DNA from 4 places in the Acidovorax sp. GW821-FHT10E04 genome. Region 2 is predicted to be linked to each of the others. Evidence: predicted binding sites of a transcription regulator. Region 2 holds the regulator's gene; each other region holds the start of a gene.
What was found. Region 2 encodes sigma-54, which starts transcription at its own class of promoters, with help from an activator protein. Its sites were predicted from a motif close to TGGCANGNAANCTGCTTT; they were not measured.
Positions count from the first base shown of each region.

Region 1: the regulator sigma-54 is predicted to act here: its motif matches at 2,543-2,560, upstream of glnA (type I glutamate--ammonia ligase).
Region 3: the regulator sigma-54 is predicted to act here: its motif matches at 1,749-1,766, upstream of AC07OC_RS05150 (CmpA/NrtA family ABC transporter substrate-binding protein).
Region 4: the regulator sigma-54 is predicted to act here: its motif matches at 2,534-2,551, upstream of AC07OC_RS12955 (TorF family putative porin).

Region 1 is NZ_JBWKMT010000001.1:3,487-8,362, forward strand. Features, by position in the region: gene AC07OC_RS00020 (sterol desaturase family protein) at 1-623, shown strand, start outside; gene AC07OC_RS00025 (EI24 domain-containing protein) at 662-1,618, shown strand; gene AC07OC_RS00030 (competence/damage-inducible protein A) at 1,615-2,436, shown strand; gene glnA (type I glutamate--ammonia ligase) at 2,610-4,025, shown strand; gene AC07OC_RS00040 (hypothetical protein) at 4,228-4,734, shown strand; gene glnL (nitrogen regulation protein NR(II)) at 4,833-4,876, shown strand, end outside.
Region 2 is NZ_JBWKMT010000008.1:30,590-35,465, reverse strand. Features, by position in the region: gene AC07OC_RS22785 (THUMP domain-containing class I SAM-dependent RNA methyltransferase) at 1-1,160, opposite strand, end outside; gene AC07OC_RS22780 (acyl-CoA thioesterase) at 1,157-1,639, opposite strand; gene AC07OC_RS22775 (RNA polymerase factor sigma-54) at 1,731-3,320, opposite strand; gene lptB (LPS export ABC transporter ATP-binding protein) at 3,409-4,194, opposite strand; gene lptA (lipopolysaccharide transport periplasmic protein LptA) at 4,191-4,847, opposite strand.
Region 3 is NZ_JBWKMT010000002.1:62,104-66,979, reverse strand. Features, by position in the region: gene AC07OC_RS05160 (branched-chain amino acid ABC transporter substrate-binding protein) at 1-528, opposite strand, end outside; gene AC07OC_RS05155 (ANTAR domain-containing response regulator) at 736-1,362, shown strand; gene AC07OC_RS05150 (CmpA/NrtA family ABC transporter substrate-binding protein) at 1,953-3,197, shown strand; gene ntrB (nitrate ABC transporter permease) at 3,234-4,202, shown strand; gene AC07OC_RS05140 (ABC transporter ATP-binding protein) at 4,308-4,876, shown strand, end outside.
Region 4 is NZ_JBWKMT010000003.1:776,605-781,480, reverse strand. Features, by position in the region: gene amt (ammonium transporter) at 1-1,343, opposite strand, end outside; gene glnK (P-II family nitrogen regulator) at 1,380-1,718, opposite strand; gene AC07OC_RS12955 (TorF family putative porin) at 1,766-2,497, opposite strand; partial or broken gene AC07OC_RS12950 (magnesium chelatase domain-containing protein) at 2,716-2,946, shown strand; gene AC07OC_RS12945 (hypothetical protein) at 3,265-4,876, shown strand, end outside.

The DNA of each region.
Region 1 (4,876 bases), on a different contig from region 2:
GGGTCAGCCTGTTGCTGTATCTGGTGGTGTTCGATTTCGTGGACTACTGGATTCACCGGGGGCAGCACCATTTTGAATGGTGGTGGCGCCTTCATTCCCTGCACCATGCGCAGCGCCAGATGACCATGTGGAGCGACAACCGCAACCACCTGCTCGATGACCTGCTGCGCGACACGATTCTCGTGGTGGTGGCGCAACTCATCGGGGTCGCGCCGGGGCAGTTCATCGCCATCGTCGCCATCACGCAGCTCAGCGAGAGCTTTCAGCATGCCAACGTGCGTCTGTGGTTTGGCCGCTGGGGCGAGCGGCTGTGGGTGAGCCCGCGCTTTCACCGACTGCACCACAGCATTGGGATCGGCCATGAAACCATCAAGCCGCTGCCGGGTGAGGGGGCGAGCGCGGGGCGCGCAAGGTATCGCACCGTCCTGGGCGGCCACAACTTCGGAGTGCTGCTGCCCTGGTGGGACATTCTGATGCGCACCGCCAATTTCGAGCTGCGCTTCGATCCGACGGGCGTGCGCGACCAGGTGGAAGCGGGGCCGACCGGGCAGGTACGGGACTACGGAAAGGGTTTCTGGTCGCAGCAATGGCGTGGCTTGCTGCGGCTGCTCGGCAAGGCTTGAAAGCCCCTGCGGACGGCCAAGACGGTATGCTTGCCGGCATGGGACTTCTGTTTGATTCTTTCTGGCGCGCTGCTGCCTACTGCCTGCGCCCGCGTGTGATTGCCCTGTCCGTGCTGCCGCTCGTGCTAATGGTGGCGCTGGCGCTGGGCTTGGGGTACTTCTACTGGGACGGCGCCGTGCGGGGAATGCGCGCACTGCTGGACGCATCCGCCCTCCTGGCCAGCTTCTGGAGCTGGCTGCAGGGCTGGGGGTTGGGAGATGTCACTTCGGTGGTGGCGCCACTGATGGTGATCCTGGCGGTGGCTCCCGCGCTGGTGGTGGTTTCCCTGCTGGTGGTGGCGGTGCTCATGACGCCTGCACTGGTGGCGCTGGTGGCCGACCGGCGCTTTCCGGCCCTGGAGCGCAAGAAGGGCGGCTCCTTCATCGCCAGCGTGGTGTGGTCGGTCAGTTCCACGTTGCTGGCATTGATCGCCCTGGTGGTGTCGGTGCCCCTGTGGCTGGTGCCGCCGCTGGTGCTCATCCTGCCGCCCTTGATCTGGGGGTGGCTTACTTACCGGGTGATGGCTTTCGATGCCTTGGCCGACCATGCCAGCAAGGAGGAGCGGCAGGCTATTTTTCGCCGCCACCGCAGCAGCCTGCTGGGCATTGGCATCCTGACGGGCTACCTCGGCGCTGCGCCCAGCATCGTATGGGCCTCGGGGGTGGTGTTTGCAGCGGCCTTTTTCATCCTGGTGCCGTTGGCGATCTGGATCTACACCCTCGTTTTCGCATTTTCATCGCTGTGGTTCGCGCACTACTGCCTGGCCGCGTTGGCACGCCTGCGGCAAGAGGCTGCGGGGCCGGTGGCCGCTGAGGCGCCCCCGATCCTTGCGCCGGCGAAGGAGCTGGCGCGCGGACCGGACGCCAGTGCCGAGCCGCCTCCTGCTGCTGCAGCCCCGGCGGCACTCGCAGCGCCTCCGACGCCATCTCCCACCCACGGAACCCCTTCCCCATGACTCCCTCTTTCGGCCTGATCATCGTGGGCGATGAAATCCTGTCGGGCAAGCGCGCGGACAAGCACATGCCCAAAGTCATCGAACTGCTCTCGGCTCGCGGCCTGTCGCTGTCGTATGCGGACTACGTCGGGGACAGCCCGGACCGCATCACCGCGACACTGCGGCGGGCCTTTGCCTCGGGCGATGTGGTCTTCTCCTGCGGAGGCATCGGTGCGACGCCCGATGACCACACCCGCCAATGCGCGGCAAGCGCCCTGGGCCGTGAGCTGGCTCTGCATGCCGAGGCCGAGGCGTTGATCCGCGAACGCATGCAGGACGTTGCGCGGGAGCAAGGTGTGCCATACGAAGCCGAGCGGCCGGACAATGTGCACCGGCTCAACATGGGCGTCTTTCCCGCAGGCGCCCGCATCATCCCCAATCCCTACAACAAGATTCCCGGCTTCAGCTGCGAGGGCGTTGGCGGCGGTGCCGTCCATTTCGTGCCCGGATTCCCGGTCATGGCCTGGCCCATGATCGAATGGGTGTTCGACCACCACTATGCAGACCTGTTCAACCGTGCTCCCCAGGTCGAGCAGTCGGTGGTGGTCTATGGCGCCATGGAGGCAGCATTGACACCTCTCATGGAGCGCATAGAAAAATCGCACCCCGAGATCCGGGTGTTCAGCTTACCCAGCGTGGATCATCCACAATACGGGCGGCACATCGAACTGGGCGTCAAAGGTCCTGCTCCCTTGGTCCCGGCCGCCTGGCAGGATCTCAAGACGGGATTGCACAGTTTTGGTGCGGAGTGTGGCCCTGAATTGGTGCGCAATTTGTGATGCTTGGTGTTGATCGTTGTTGTGCACCTTATTGGTGCAATCTCGCAAATGTCCTATCGGCCTGCAGTCCGTAGTGCTCCTTCATAGTGCGGCGGCTGCACCCAGCTGGCACGCAAACTGCTTTTATTTCCACAAATTCTTTTTTCAACAAGCGCTTTACCCAGGAGAACCTGATGGCCAAGACCGTTGCAGACGTGATGAAGATGGTGAAGGAGAACGAAGTCAAGTTCGTTGACTTCCGTTTTACCGATACCCGGGGCAAGGAACAGCACGTGACCGTGCCGGTGTCCCACTTCGATGAAGACAAGTTCACGTCCGGCCACGCATTCGACGGTTCGTCCGTGGCTGGCTGGAAGGGCATTGAAGCCTCGGACATGCAGCTCATGCCCGACCCCAGCACCGCCAACATCGACCCCTTCTTCGAAGAAACCACGCTGTTCCTGCAGTGCGACGTGATCGAACCCGGTGACGGCAAGGCCTACGACCGCGACCCACGCTCCATCGCCAAGCGCGCTGAAGCCTACCTGAAGGCCTCCGGCCTGGGCGACACGGCCTTCTTCGGCCCCGAGCCAGAATTCTTCATCTTCGACGGCGTGCGCTGGTCCAACGAACCCGGCAAGGTCATGTTCGAGATCGAAGAGTACGAAGCCCCCTGGAACTCGGGCGCCAAGCTCGAAGGCGGCAACCGCGGCCACCGTCCCACCGTCAAGGGCGGCTACTTCCCCGTGCCTCCTGTCGACAGCACGCAGGACATGCGCGCCGAAATGTCCTTGATCCTCGAATCCCTGGGCATCCCGGTCGAAGTGTTCCACCACGAAGTGGCGGGCGCTGGCCAGAACGAAATCGGCACGCGCTTCAGCACGCTGGTCGAGCGCGCTGACTGGACCCAGGTCCTGAAGTACGTGGTCTGGAACGTGGCCAACGCCTACGGCAAGACGGCTACCTTCATGCCCAAGCCCTACGCTGGCGACAACGGCTCCGGCATGCACGTGCACCAGTCCATCTGGAAGGACGGCAAGAACCTGTTCGCGGGCGACGGCTATGCCGGCCTGTCGGACTTCGCGCTGTACTACATCGGCGGCATCATCAAGCACGCACGTGCCCTGAACGCCATCACCAACCCCGGCACGAACTCGTACAAGCGCCTGGTGCCCGGCTTCGAGGCCCCTGTGAAGCTGGCCTACTCGGCCCGCAACCGCTCGGCCTCGATCCGCATTCCTTACGTCGCCAACCCCAAGGGCCGCCGCATCGAAGCGCGCTTCCCCGATCCATCGGCCAACCCTTACCTGGCCTTCTCGGCCCTGATGATGGCCGGCCTGGACGGCGTGGAAAACAAGATCCATCCGGGCGAAGCCGCCACGAAGGACCTGTACCATCTGCCACCCGAAGAAGACAAGCTGGTGCCCACCGTTTGCCACAGCCTGGACCAGGCCCTGGAGTATCTGGACAAGGACCGTGGTTTCCTTACCAAGGGCGGCGTCTTTACCGACTCCATGCTCGACGCGTACATCGAGCTCAAGATGGGCGAAGTCACGCGTTTCCGCATGGCGCCTCACCCTGTCGAGTACGACATGTACTACTCGCTGTAATCGCCTCCCTGCAGGCTGTTGCGCACCAAAAAGGCGGCCTTGGCCGCCTTTTTTCATGGGGCCGGGGAGGCTGGTGAAACCAATCCCGGGGCCGTTGCATCCATGTACAAAGCCCTGCGAGGGCCTGCTGGTGTTGGATTGGCGATGCATGGTGATTGGTGGATACTCCCCTGACCCCTGCATGGCAGTGCGAGGAAACCGAATGAAGAAAACGCTCATCACCCTGTTACTCATCGCCGCGACGGCACCGGCCGCGTGGGCGCAAGACCGCATCTACCGCTGTGGCAACGAATACACCAACAACGCCGCCCAGGCCAAGGAGCGGGGATGCAAGCTGGTGGAAGGCGGCAATGTCACCGTCGTGCAGGGCACCCGGCCGGCGTCGGCGGCCCCGGCGCCCTCGGGCGGCGGCACGCCTGCGGCAACGGCGGCACCTTCGAATGCACCCCGGGCCAACAGCAACGACCAGAAAGCGCGCGATGCCGATGCGCGGGCCATTCTCGAATCCGAACTGCGCAAGGCCGAGGCCCGCCATGCCGAGCTGGTGAAGGAATACAACGGCGGCGCGCCAGAGCGCAATGCCCTCGATTTGCGCAACCCCCAGCGCTACATGGAACGCACGGCGGAGCTCAAGGCCAACGTGGCCCGCAGCGAAAGCGACATTGCCGGCATCAAGCGCGAGATCGCACGCCTGCCGCCCGCCAACTAAGTCACCTTCCTTTTTTCTTGCATGGCACGCGTGTGAGCTCTTCGCCCTTTCCCGACACCCCAGCCACCGACACAGGGCGATTCCATTCGCTGGACCTGATGTCCACCCTGGTGGCCGTGCTGCGCGCCGATGGCGCCGTGCA
Region 2 (4,876 bases):
TTCAGACGCATCTTGCCGGGCAGCTTGAGGTCGGGCGTGAGCATCCAGGCCGTCCAGCCGCTGTAGTTCTTCTTCCAGTGGGCGGCCAGCTGGCTGAAGAACTCGCCACCATCATCGGTATGCGCAGCTTCGCGGCCCACGCTGGCGCCCAGGGCCCGCTCGGCCGCGCGTTCGTTGGCATTCTGGCCAGCGGCACCGGCTGCGGCGATGCGCTCGCCATAGGGCGGGTTCAGCAGCATCACGCCGGGCTGGTCGCACGGCGGCATGCGCTGCAGGGCGTCGCCACCGCGCAGTTGCACGGCGTCGGCCACGCCCGCACGTTCGGCGTTGCGCTGGGCAAAATCGACCATGCGGTGGGCCACATCACTGCCAAATATGGGCACAGCGCTTGTCTGTATTGCGCCTTCAGCTTCATTTTTAATAGCAGTCCAGACATGGGCCTGGTAGGGCAGCAGTTTCTCGAACGCAAAGCGGCGCAGCATGCCCGCCGGGATGCGACAGGCGATCTGCGCGGCCTCGATGGCGATGGTGCCGCTGCCGCAGCAGGGGTCGTACAGCGGCTGGGGGTTGTCACCGTGCGGGTCCCAGCCGCTGGCGGCGATCATGGCGGCGGCCAGGGTTTCCTTCAGCGGGGCATCGCCCTTGTCCTCGCGCCAGCCACGCTTGAACAGCGGCTCGCCGGAGGTGTCGATGTAGATGGTGGCTTCTTCCGTGGTCAGGTGCAGGTGGATGCGCACGTCGGGCCACTGCGTGTTCACATCGGGGCGCACGCCGCTTTTGGCGCGAAACCGGTCGGCCACGGCGTCCTTGACCTTGAGGCCTGCGAAGTTGAGGCTCTGCAGCGGGCTGTGCTGGGCCGTCACCTCGACCTTGAAGGTCTGGCGCGTGGTGAACCAGATTTCCCACGCCACGTCGCTGGCGGCGGCATACAGGTCGTTTTCAGAGCGGTAGGGGCGGTGCGCCAGCTGCACCAGCACGCGCTGGGCCAGGCGGCTGTGCAGGTTGAGCAGCAGCGCCTCGCGCCAGGACGCGCGCAGCAGCACGCCGCCACGGCCGACCAGCAGGTCTTGCCCCGTGAGGCCGGTGATGCCATGCACCTCGTCGGCCAGAAAGCCCTCCACACCGGCGGCGCAAGGGAGAAAAAGTTGGAGTTGATTCATGACGATGGTGAGGATACGCGCTCGGAAAGTGCGTGTGAATCCGGCGTGCCCGCACGGGCCAGCAGCAACTGGCGGATGGAGTCCGGGATCGGCGCCACCTTGCGGCCGGCCTTGCCGATGAAAACGATGCCGATCTTGCCGCGCGCCACCTCGCGGCCCGAGGTCTTCTCGGTCATGCAAAAGACCAGGTCGAACCCATAGCGGTTGAAGTCCGCAGGCGCCATCTCCACGCGCATGGTCTCGCCGTGGAACCCCTCGGACTTGTACTGCGCCACGATGTCTCCGACCACGATGGACAGCCCGCCCACGTCGGCCTCGGGGTAGCCGAGTGACTGGAAAAACCGCACCCGGGCCTCGGACACGAGGCTCAGCAGCTGCGCGTTGTCCAGGTGCCCGCCCTGGTTGACGTGGCTGATGTAGATCTGCATTTCGGTGGCGAAACCGAAGTGCGCGGGAAGGTCGAAGACGATGCGGGCCATGGACGGGGTGGCGAAGTAAGAGGGAAAGACAGCAACGGAGCGGAAAAACGGGCCACCAGGCGCATGCGCCGTGCACACGCCCGCACGGCGCCTACAGCGCCTTGCGCAGATTCGCCGGCGCGATCTTGAGCGCCTCGCGGTACTTGGCGACGGTGCGGCGCGCGCACTCGATGCCCTGCTCCTTGAGCATCTCGGCGATCTGGCTGTCGGACAGCGGCTTGGTCGGGCTCTCGGCGGCCACGAATTGCTTGATGAGGGCACGCACGGCGGTGCTCGACGCATTGCCGCCGGTCTCGGTGCCCAGGCCCGAGCCGAAGAAGTACTTGAGCTCGTAGGTGCCGATGGGCGTGGCCATGTACTTGGCCGTGGTCACGCGGCTGATGGTGGACTCGTGCAGGCCCAGCTCGTCGGCGATGTCGCGCAGCACCAGCGGGCGCATCGCGAGTTCGCCGTGGGTGAAGAAGTTCTTCTGCCGCTCCACGATGGCGCGCGAGACGCGCAGGATGGTGTCGAAGCGCTGCTGGATGTTCTTGATGAACCAGCGCGCCTCCTGCAGGCGCTGCTGCATGCCCTGGTGGCCCTCGCCGCCCTTGTGGCCGCGCAGGGCGCCGGCATAGATGTCGTGCACGCGCAGGCGCGGCATCACGTCGGGGTTGAGCTGCACGATGAAGTTGTGCTGCCCGTCGCGGCCATTGGCGCGCCCGGCCTTGCGCACGATCACGTCGGGGATGATGATGTTGCGCTCCACGTCGGCGAAGCGGCGCCCCGGGCGCGGCTCCAGCCGGGCGATCAGCGCCATGGCGGCGCGGGTGCGCTCCTCGCTGTCGCCGCAGGCCTGCGTGAGGCGGCGCACGTCGCGCCGCGCCAGCATCTCCAGCGGCTGCTGGCACACGCGCAGCGCGGTCTGCACGGTGTCGGGGTCGATGTCGCTGTCCTCGTCGGCGGCCAGCGCCTTGAGCTGCAGCGTCAGGCACTCGGCCAGGCCGCGCGCGCCCACGCCCACGGGCTCCAGGCTCTGCAGCAGCCGCTGTGCCACGGTGAAGCGGTGCACCAGTTCCTCGATCTGCTCCAGGTCGTCGGGCCCGGCCAGGCTGATGGCCAGCTCTTCGAGCGGATCCTCCAGGTAGCCGTCGTCGTTGAGCGATTCGATCAGGAAGCGCAGCGCGGCGCGGTCGATCTCGGACAGGCGCAGCGCCAGCGCCTGTCGGTGCAAAAAGGCGGTCAGCGATTCGTGCGTGCGGGCCAGCTCGGTGGCGTCGGCCTCGTCGCCTTCGGCGTCGTTGCGGTTGCGGGCGGGGGCGTCGCCGCCCCACTCGGCGTCGTTGGGCGCCATCTCCACCGTGCCGTCGCCGCTCCAGTCGGGCTCGTCGGCGCCCGCGCTCGGAGTTTCAGCATCATTTTGAGCCTCAGCGCTGGTACTGCTTGCGCTGGTAGCTCCTGAAAAAATAGCATCATCCGCGCTGTAGTCGTCGGCCTGGGCCGGCGTATCGGCGGCTTCCAGGCCAAACTCCTCGCGCGGCGCCTCGTCGGCGTTGCGTTCGAGGAACGGGTTTTCGTCGAGCATCTGCTCGACTTCCTGCGAGAGTTCCAGCGTGGACAACTGCAGCAGCCGGATGGACTGCTGAAGTTGGGGGGTCAATGCAAGATGCTGCGAGACGCGCAGCGAGAGTCCAGGTTTCATTGATTGAGCGCCGCCGGGCCGCCCCAAGGCGCGAAGCCCCCCTCGGGGGGCAGCGCAGTACACGAAGTGACAAGCGTGGAGGCCATGTCTACATGCGGAAATGTTCGCCCAGGTACACCCGGCGCACTTCGGCGTTGTCCACGATCTCGGATGGCGTGCCCTGGGCCAGCACCTGGCCATCGCTGATGATGAAGGCGTGGTCGCAGATGCCCAGCGTCTCGCGCACGTTGTGGTCGGTGATGAGCACGCCGATGCCGCGCGCCTTGAGAAAACCGATGATGCGCTGTATCTCGATCACGGCGATGGGGTCGATGCCCGCAAAGGGCTCGTCCAGCAGGATGAAGCGCGGCTGCGTGGCCAGCGCGCGGGCGATCTCGACGCGGCGGCGCTCGCCGCCCGACAGGGCCATGGCGGGCGAGGCCCGCAGGTGGTCCACGCGCAGCTCCTGCAGCAAGGCCGTGAGACGCTCTTCGATGGCCTCGCGCGACAGCGGCTTGCCGTCGTCGTCCGCGCGCTGCAGCTCCAGCACCGCGCGCACGTTCTCTTCGACCGTGAGCTTGCGGAAGATGGAGGCTTCCTGCGGCAGGTAGGACAGCCCCAGCCGCGAGCGGCGGTGGATGGGCATGTGGGCCACCGAATGGCCGTCGATGCGGATGTCGCCCGCGTCGCTGCGCACCAGGCCCACGATCATGTAGAACGAGGTGGTCTTGCCCGCGCCGTTGGGCCCCAGCAGGCCCACGACCTCGCCCTTTTGCACGACCAGCGACACATCCTTGACGACCTTGCGGCTGCCATACGACTTGGCCAGGTGCTGCACCTCCAGGCGGCTGCCCGCCTGGGTGTCAGGACCGGGGCTGACGGGCTGCGCGCTCACTTGGAGCCGCCGCCAAGGCTGTTGCTGGGGCGCAGCACCGGCGCCGATGCCGGGGGCGCGGCCTCCGGCGCGGCGGCACCGGCGGGCGGGTCCTTGGGCGCGAGCACCGCGCGCACCCGGCTGCCGGGCGCGGGCGCATCGCCCGCCGCATTGGTCGCGGGGGTGCGCTTGCCGTCCACGGTGAACACATCGGTGAGGTTGTTGTAGACGATCACGGCGCCGGTGATCTCGTCGCTGAGGACCGCCCCGCGGTAGCGGCGCAGTTCGGCGCGGGTGATGAAGCGCACGTTGTCGGCCTTGCCGTCGTACTCGATGACTTCGCTCTCGCCTTCGATGAACTCGTCCGGCGCCCCCGCCACGGTATCGCGCTTCTGGCGGAAGAAGGCCCGCTTGCCCGCCTCGGCCGTGACCACGCCGTACTGGTAGCCGTCGGCGTCCTGGCGCACGTCCAGCCGCGCGCCGCGCAGCACGATGGAGCCCTTGGTCATGACCACGCGGCCCGAGAACACGCTGGTCTGCTTGAGCTCATCGTGTCGCAAGGCGTCGGCCTCGATGTTCATGGGCTTGGCGCGGTCGGCCTTTTCGGCGTGCGCCGCGCCCAGATGGCAGGCCAGGGCGACAAGCAGGAGGTGGGGGAGGATGCGGTAGTTCATAGGGCACGAATCTTGCAGGTCATTGTAGC
Region 3 (4,876 bases), on a different contig from region 2:
GCGCGCGGCGCCCAGCTGGGTGGCGGCAAACGAGCCGATGGCGCGCGCCTGCAGCGTGTCGTTGCCCACCATGCGGAAGGTGGTGGAAAAACCCAGCTGCGTGAACTTGGGGTTGGTGGAGATGGCGATCTGCGCGATGTCCTTGGCCGCGTAGATGGGCGCGGTCTCGATGCTCACGCCCGAATTCAGGTGCCCGATGACGGCCACCACGCCGGCATCCACCAGCTGCTGGGCCACCGTCTTGCCGGTGGCCGCGTCGGCCTTGTCGTCCACCGCCACCACCTCCAGCGTCACCCGCTTGCCGTCCACGGTGTAGCCGCCCTTGTTCAGTTCGGCCACGGCCAGGTTCACGCCATTGAGCAAGTCCTGCCCGAGGGCGCCCAGGGGGCCGCTCAAGGGCTGCGCCACGCCGATCTTGATGGTGTCGGGCACCTTGCCGCACCCGGACAGGAGCAGCAGCGCCATGGACGCGGCGGTGGTCAAGGCCAGCCCGGCGGCGAAACGGCGCCGGTCAATATGCTTGTTCATGCGGAATCCTCATCAATATGTCAATGTGACCAGATGTATATGCGACGACGGAGGAAAGGCGCTATCGGGTATGCCCTGCCAATCGGCAAACTATTAGCAAGTTTCAGACCCTGCAAGGCAAGGCCCTTGCCGGAACCCGGCGCCTGCCCGGGGCGCACCGCTTCGGCGCACCAATTTGTGGCGTAAAAATTGCTTATGCTCCGGGGTATGAACGAGTCTCTGCGCATCGTGGTGGTGGCCCCGGACCTGGCCATTGCCGACCCCGACGACGAACACGCCGTGCTGCAGGCGGAGCGTTCGCGGGCGCTGCGCATCGGGCTGCTGGAGAACAATTTCAACCTGATCGCCACGCTGCCCGCGGATGTGTTCCTGAGCGAGCGGATCGCCCAGTTGCAGCCCGACCTGATCATCGTGGACGCCGAGAGCGAGGCCCGCGACGCGCTGGAACACGTGGTGGTGGCCACGCGCGACGAACGCCGCCCCATCGTGATGTTCACCAACGACGAGGACACCTCGCACGTCAAGGACGCGGTGGCCGCGGGCGTGTCGGCCTACATCGTGGCCGGCCTCGCGCCCCAGCGCATCCGCCCCATCCTGGACGTGGCGATGGCGCGCTTCCAGCACGAGCAGGCGCTGCGCGCCGAGCTCGCCGATGCCAAGACCGAGCTCAAGGACCGCAAGACCATCGACCGCGCCAAGGGCCTGCTCATGCAGCGCCAGGGCCTGACCGAGCAGGCCGCGTACGAGAAACTGCGCAAGACCGCCATGGACAAGGGCCTCAAGCTCGTGGATGTGGCCCAGCGCATGCTCGACGTGATGGACCTGCTCGGGTAAGCAGGTGACACCCTCCTGAGGCGCTGCGCGCATCGGTGCAGCCGCCAGAGGCCGCCCGCTCCTGGGGACGTCCAGACTGCGCAGGCAGTCTTGGAGCCGCGGCCCTTGGCCCCTCCTCTCGAATCGCTGCCCGGCTCGGGAAAGGGGACGATCCCCTCGCTGCGCAGCGGTCCTTGCCCGGCATCCCCGGCCTGGGCCACGCCCAGGTCCACCGGCTTCTCCCGGATGGTGCGCCGCACAAAGGCAGTGCGGCATTCACCGCGCGCACAACCTCCGCGCGTTTGCAGGTCAAAAAGGCCCCCAGCGCTTGATCCATTTGCGCAAGCAGCTATTAATTCAATAGCAAACCATGCGCCGAACTGATGCGGAGCCCGTGCGGCAAGGCCTGGCACGCCACTTGCATTAACCCCTGCGAGACCAATGGCGGTCTCACCCCCACACAGCACGGGCCCAAAGGCGGGCCGGTGCTGGGCGAGCCCTTCATCGGGTATCGCCATGGACAGAGGCGTCCCTCACCGACCGGTGCTGCATGTATGCAGGCTGCTCGGGAGGACGCCTTTTTTGTTTTCAACGCTATGAGGAAGTGCCCCATGACCGATCTGCTCAAAACCAGCCTCAACCGCCGCACCGTGCTGCAGGCCGCCACCGTGGGCGCCGTCGGCGTCAGCCCCGCGCTGCGTGCGCTGGTGCACGCCCAGGGCTCGGACGCGCCGGAGAAGAAGGAAGTCAAGATCGGCTTCATCCCGCTGACCGACTGCGCCAGCGTGGTGATGGCCTCGGTGCTCGGCATCGACAAGAAGTACGGCGTGACCATCATCCCCACCAAGGAAGCCTCCTGGGCCGGTGTGCGCGACAAGCTGGTCAACGGCGAACTCGACTTCGCCCACGTGCTGTACGGCCTGGTCTACGGCGTGCACCTGGGCCTGGCCGGGCCCAAGAAGGACATGGCCGTGCTGATGAACCTGAACCACAACGGGCAGGCCATCACGCTGTCCAAGAAGCTCGCCGACAAGGGCGCCGTCAATGGCGCGGGCCTGGCCAAGCTGATGGCCAGCGAGAAGCGCGAGTACACCTTCGCGCAGACCTTCCCCACCGGCACGCACGCCATGTGGCTGTACTACTGGCTGGCGGCCAACGGCATCAACCCGATGAAGGATGCCAAGGTCATCACCGTGCCCCCGCCACAGATGGTGGCCAACATGCGCGTGGGCAACATGGACGGCTTCTGCGTGGGCGAGCCCTGGAACCACCGCGCCATCATGGACGGCATCGGCGTGACGGCCACGACCACGCAGGACATCTGGAAGGACCACCCCGAGAAGGTGCTGGGCACCACGTCCGAATTCGTGCAGAAGTACCCCAACACGGCCCGTGCCGTGACGGCCGCCATCCTGGAGGCCAGCAAGTGGATCGACGAAGGCCTGGCCAACAAGAACAAGATGGCCGAGACCATTGCCGGCAAGGCCTACGTGAACACGGGCGTCGATGCCATCAACCAGCGCATCCTGGGCCGCTACCAGGACGGCATGGGCAAGACCTGGGACGACCCCAACCACATGAAGTTCTTCAACGAGGGCACGGTGAACTTCCCCTACCTCACGGACGGCATGTGGTTCCTCACGCAGCACAAGCGCTGGGGCCTGGTCAAGGACCACCCCGACTACCTGAACGTGGCCAAGGCCGTGAACCGCATCGACGTCTACAAGCAGGCGGCAGCCGCTTCCAAGACGCCGCTGCCCAAGAGCGAAATGCGTACGAGCAAGTTCATGGACGGCGTGGTGTGGGACGGCAAGGACCCCGCCAAGTACGCCGACAGCTTCAAGATCAAGGCGTAAGCGCCCTGCCCCGTCCACCCTGTACAGGAGAACACCATGGTCAGTGCCGTCTTTCACTCCCCGCTGGATGCAGCCCCCGTGGTTGCACAGAACGCTATGAATAATGTAGCTAGCAGCGCTTCCCCCGCAAGCGCCAGAAGCCAAAAACAGTCAAAAACGGCAATGGCGGCAAGCCCTGCGCCCACGGCATCTGCAGCCCCCGCCGGTCGCGACTGGGCGGCGCTGTCGCGCGGCTTCTGGATGGCGGTGCTGCCGCCGCTGTGTGGCCTGGGCTTGCTGGTGGGTCTGTGGGCCGTGGTGTCAGCCACCACGGGCAACAGCATTCCCGGCCCGGTGGAAACCTGGAAGCAGGCGCTGGAAATCTTCAGCAACCCGTTCTACCGCAACGGTCCCAACGACCAGGGCGTGGGCTGGAACGTGCTGATGTCGCTCGAACGCGTGGCCGTGGGCTTTGGCATGGCGGCGCTGGTGGGCATTCCGGCGGGCTTCGTGATCGGGCGCTTCAACTTCCTGTCGCGCATGTTCAACCCGCTCATCAGCCTGCTGCGCCCGGTGTCTCCATTGGCCTGGCTGCCGATCGGCCTCCTGGTGTTCAAGGGTGCCAACCCGGCCGCCATCTGGACGATCTTCATCTGCTCCATCTGGCCCATGATCATCAACACCGCCGTGGGCGTGCAGCGTGTGCCGCAGGACTACATGAACGTGGCCCGCGTGCTCAACCTGTCGGAGTGGAAGATCGCCACCAAGATCCTGTTCCCCGCCGTGCTGCCCTACATGCTGACCGGCGTGCGCCTGGCCGTGGGCACCGCGTGGCTCGTGATCGTGGCGGCCGAGATGCTGACTGGCGGCGTGGGCATCGGGTTCTGGGTGTGGGACGAGTGGAACAACCTCAACGTCAAGAACATCATCATCGCGATCTTCGTGATCGGCATCGTCGGGCTGGTGCTGGAGTTCGCGCTCATCAAGCTGGCCACTGCGTTCACCTTCGAAGAGGTCAAAACCTGACCCACCCCTGAGCCGCGCCTGCGGCGCGTCATCCCCTCAGGTGCCCCCCCAGTGGCCCGGCCAAGCCGGTGCCGCGGCGGTCCTCGAAACAACCCGGAGTTCCTCATGCACACCTCTCTCACCACCAAGTTCATCGAAGTCCATGGCGTGGAGCAGACCTTCAAGACCGCCAAGGGCCTGTTCCCGGCGCTGCGCGACATCAACCTCACGATCGCCAAGGGCGAGTTCGTCGCGCTGATCGGCCACTCGGGCTGCGGCAAGTCCACCCTGCTGAACCTGATCGCGGGGCTGACCACGCCCACCAACGGCGCGCTGCTGTGCGCCAACAAGGAGATCAGGGGCCCGGGGCCGGAGCGCGCCGTGGTGTTCCAGAACCACTCGCTGCTGCCCTGGCTCACCTGCTTTGACAACATCTACCTCGCCGTGGAACGCGTGTTTGGCGGCAAGGAAACGAAGGCCCAGCTCAGGGCCCGCACCGATGCGGCGCTGGCGCTGGTGGGCCTCACGCACGCCGGGCAAAAGCGCCCCGGCGAGATCTCGGGCGGCATGAAGCAGCGCGTGGGCATCGCCCGTGCGCTGGGCATGGAACCCCAGGTGCTGTTGATGGACGAGCCCTTCGGCGCGCTCGATGCCCTGACCCGCGCCAAGCTGCAGGACGAGCTGCTGGAGATCGT
Region 4 (4,876 bases), on a different contig from region 2:
GTGGCGGTCACCCAGTCGGCCACGTAGCCGGGGCCACCCAGGCCAGGCGCATTGAACACGCCGGTCAGCAGGGCACCCACGATGCCGCCGATGCCGTGCACGCCGAACACGTCGAGCGAGTCGTCCGCGCCCAGCAGCTTCTTGAGGCCGTTCACACCCCACAGGCAGGCGAAGCCGCCCACGAGGCCGATCACCAGCGCACCGCCGATGCCGACGTTGCCGGCAGCGGGCGTGATGGCCACGAGGCCGGCCACGGCACCCGACGCGGCACCCAGCATCGACGCCTTGCCGCGCATCAGCGCTTCACCGATGGACCATGCCAGCACGGCGGCGGCGGTGGCCACCAGCGTGTTGATGAAGGCCAGGGCGGCAAAGCCGTTGGCTTCCAGGGCGGAGCCGGCGTTGAAGCCGAACCAGCCCACCCACAGCAGCGAGGCACCGACCATGGTCAGCGTCAGGCTGTGGGGCGCCATGGCTTCCTTGCCGTAGCCGATGCGCTTGCCCACCATGAACGCGCCCACCAGGCCCGCCACGGCGGCGTTGATGTGCACCACGGTACCGCCGGCGAAGTCCAGCGCGCCCCACTGCCAGATCTGGCCGGCCTTGCCGGTCATGGCGTCGGCCACTTCCTTGGAGGCGTATGCGTCAGGGCCCATCCAGAACCACACCATGTGGGCGATCGGCAGGTAGCTGAAGGTGAACCACAGCACCATGAACATCATGACGGCGCTGAACTTGATGCGCTCTGCGAACGCACCGACGATCAGGGCGCAGGTGATGCCGGCGAACGTGGCCTGGAAGGCGGCGAACACCACTTCCGGAATCACGACACCCTTGCTGAAGGTGGCGGCGTTGGCGAACGTGCCGGCGGCGTTGTCCCAGATGCCCTTCATGAACAGCCGGTCGAAGCCGCCGATGAAGGCGCCGCCCTCGGTGAAGGCCAGGCTGTAGCCGTAGATGAACCACAGCACCACGATCAGCGAGAACGTGACCATCACCTGCATCAGCACGGACAGCATGTTCTTGCTGCGCACCAGGCCGCCGTAGAACAGCGCCAGGCCGGGCAGGACCATCAGGATCACGAGGATGGTGGAGGTCATCATCCAGGCGGTGTCGCCCTTGTTGGGGACCGGAGCGGGGGCTTCGGCGGCGGCGGCCGGTGCAGCGGCTGCAGCGGCGGTCGCGGGAGCAGGGGCAGCCGCAGGGGCTTCAGCGGCGGGAGCGGCCGCCGCAGCGGGCGCGGCGGCGGCCGGCTCGGAGGCGGCGGGCGCCTGGGCCAGGGACAGGTTGCCCATGGTCAGCAGGCCCAGCCCCAGAATGAAGGAAGCAAGCAGTTTTTTCATGGCGTTTCTCTTCTTGGGTGTGATGCGGCCGGGCCCTTACAGGGCTTCCTTGCCGGTTTCGCCAGTGCGGATGCGCACCACCTGCTCCAGGTGGGTCACGAAGATCTTGCCGTCGCCGATCTTGCCGGTGCGCGCGGCGCTTTCGATGGACTCGATCACGCGGTCCACGAGGTCATCCGCCACGGCGGCTTCGATCTTGACCTTGGGCAGGAAGTCGACCACGTACTCCGCGCCGCGGTACAGCTCGGTGTGGCCCTTCTGGCGGCCGAAGCCCTTGACCTCGGTCACCGTGATGCCTTGCACGCCGATGTCCGAGAGTGCTTCACGCACCTCGTCGAGCTTGAAGGGCTTGATGATGGCTGTCACCATTTTCATTTTGGTTCCTCCGACGATGGGCGCACCCGGCGCCCATCGAGACTTGCTTACAGGGTTTTGGTGAGCGTGACGATCACGCGCGACTTGTTGACGTGGCCGAAGAAGGCCTTCTTGTTGGCGCCCACCACGGCGGCGCCCAGCGACAGGCCGCTGCCGAAGTCATACGCGCCGCCCACGCTGTAGTCCATGTAGTTGGGCACGCCCAGGTCCTTGATGTCGCTGGCGAAGCGGGTGAAGCCCACCGAGGCCTTCAGGGTGACGCTGGGAGCCACTTCCTGGGCGAACGCCAGGTTCAGGTAGCCGGTGTTGCGGCCCTTCAGGCCCGAGCCGGACTTGGCGCCGGCCCAGCCGAAGTAGTCCTTGGAGATGGTGTGCGAATACTTGGCGGTGAAGGGGCCCATGGTGGCCGCGCCATACAGCTCGGTGGTGTTGCCGTTGGCATTGCCGGGGTAGATGTAGGTCAGCGCGCCCAGATCCAGGTCGGCGCCGCCGGCCTTGAACTTGTAGCCGCCGTACAGGTCGGCTTCGAGCGAGTTGTTGGCCAGCCAGTCCACGCTGGAATTCCAGTTACCCACGTACCAGCCGGATTCGCCGAAGGCATAGTCAAAACCGCCTTGCAGCGCGGGCTTGAGGGCCTTGGCCTTGGAGGCGTCCTGGTCCTGGCCACGGAACTTGTAGTTGGTGGTCAGGCTGACGTTGCCGGTGAGCTGGGCGCTGGCCAGCAGGGGAAGGGATGCTGCAAGGGCAACGCCCAGGGTCTTGATGATGGCGCGGGTCATGTTTCCTCCGGTTGGACAAAGTAGGGACGAGCGCTTTAAGCACGGACCGTGCCACGCGGCGCAATACATCCGCGCGCGCCGTTGCTTCGCGTTACAACGATCCCCGGTACAGTGAGCATCAGCACCGTGCCACGGCCATACGCACGCTATTGGTGCATGGCGCCAAGGGCCCGCGCGGGAACGCCATAAAACGCACCCATCTGGGGAGGAATCGCTTCATGAGTCTTGCTTTGGTGCAAAGCCGCGCCCTTCTGGGGCTGCAGGCGCCGTCCGTCACTGTCGAAGTGCACCTGGCCAACGGCCTGCCCAGCTTCACCCTGGTGGGCCTTGCCGAAGTGGAAGTGAAGGAAGCGCGCGAGCGCGTGCGGTCGGCACTGCAGAACGCGGGGCTGGAGTTCCCCCACAACAAGCGGATCACCGTCAACCTCGCCCCCGCCGACCTGCCCAAGGTGACATCTGGACCGCAATTTACGAAGTTGCCGTTAAATGCGAATTGGGATGATTATTTGCGAGGTTTTACTGTGAGAAAATTTCAGACCCTATGCCGCTAACACCGTGTTCGCGCGGGGAAGCGCATAGATGCCTTGGAAAAAAAGTACAGCTTTCCACTTCCCCTCCCCCCTGGTCGTTGGCGAGTCATTTGGTTCGGTAACCTCGCACAGCTACCCCAAGCAGCCAGCGCGCTGGGTATTCACACCTTCTTCGTGTTGGCCGGAGTACCCAAGGATGAACGACGTACTGCGCACGTCTTAGTTTCCCTGGCTCACATGCCGCTTCTGCACATTGGCGCAGAGATCGACAGCACTGATGGAACGATCTGGGCAGCGCAACCCTCGGCCTCATTAAGACTGCGCACACTGGCACTCGATCTGAGGCTAAGTAACACTGAGCTGACCACGCGTTCGTCTCTTGAGTTGCGGACGCTTACAGCGCCTCTTGTGAAAACTCCGGAATACGACTCGCACCTCATCAGAGTGATGGGGACCTCGCACGCCCCCGAAGTTTTCATACCATGCTCGACGTTGTTTTTGTTCTTTTGGGCAGTGTCATCTGCTCTGATAGACGCTGTGACAACGGAAAAGTTAATGCGCCCAGAGCGCTATTTGTACAACCCCAAAAACACAGATCTAGGATCCCACCCGGTGCGCTTGGAGATTCGGCGCCAATGGAGCGATGATGAAGGTCCCTATCTACTGGCTCTACTCAAGGAGCCAGATGCGCTTAAGGCCGGGGAACGGGTGTTCAAGCGCATAGCCGGCGCTCGAATGCGTGACCCGACCGGTTCGTACCCCCTTGAGGTATGGCCCCCATTCGCCAGGCCACTCTCCGTTACGGGCCTCGTTTTACAGCTCGAGAACGCCCTACTACTTACTCACATCACGTCCTCAGACTTGGCACCGCATTGGTCTGTTTTGGACCTCTATCGGGAGGGCGGGCGTCACCTGCACACCGCCCCACCGTTAACTGAATACCCTGAAAGCCCGCACGAAGCGCCCGGCGAACCGCCTTCGCCCCGTGGCTTCAACATCGGTCCAGCAGCCGACAACAATGAGATCCTTGAGTCACCTAGCGGCTATGGCAACGCTGCAGCAGACCTGCCCGCGATCGCAGCGCTGAAAGACCGATTCCCTGATCTGGCTCGTTCAACTGTAAACAGGCCTTTCCAAAGCGATCTTGTAGAACAGCGACCGAAGAAACGCCGCCATCTCACTCCTGGCCCATGGAGCGGAATTGATGGCAGGCAGCTTCCTGGGAAACGTACCATCAAAGGAAAATTGGTAGGCGAGAAAGCTACAGAGACAACTGAAGAGCCTGCAGAGGAGTACAGAGAAATCAATGCTCCGTTCGACGATCAGTTAGCAAAATTCGCGGACCTGCTTGCACGTCCAGTTGACACGTTGAGTGTCAACGGGAAAGAACTCAACGTTCGGTGGGACTTCTGGAATCCCTACGGCGGCATTGGTGGCGCAAGTGCGGTCACTTTTTTCGAGCTTCCGACGACGATTGACGACGAGGTTCTCACTTGGCTCTACAGAGACCCAAACTGCCGGCGGACAAAACGCGGTTTATGCGTCCGTGTCACTACTGAAGATAGTTCCGGCTATCGACAAACCCGCTTCATCCTTGACCTTGAACGTCGCATCCCCAGCCCCCGGGAGGGTACCCAAAACGCTGGACTGATAAAGAGCGGACTCATGGTGGTTTGGTTCGATGAAGAATCAAGCGCTCTCGATACTTGCATCAATCTGAGCATTGTTCTGGCAGATGCCGCCAGAGCCAGAAGCCCCGCCCTACGCAAGCGACCATTTGAAGGCGTGAAAGTAGCAACTATTCGGCATAGCAATACAGTTCAGCAGATTCTTTCAAGCGCGCTTTTGG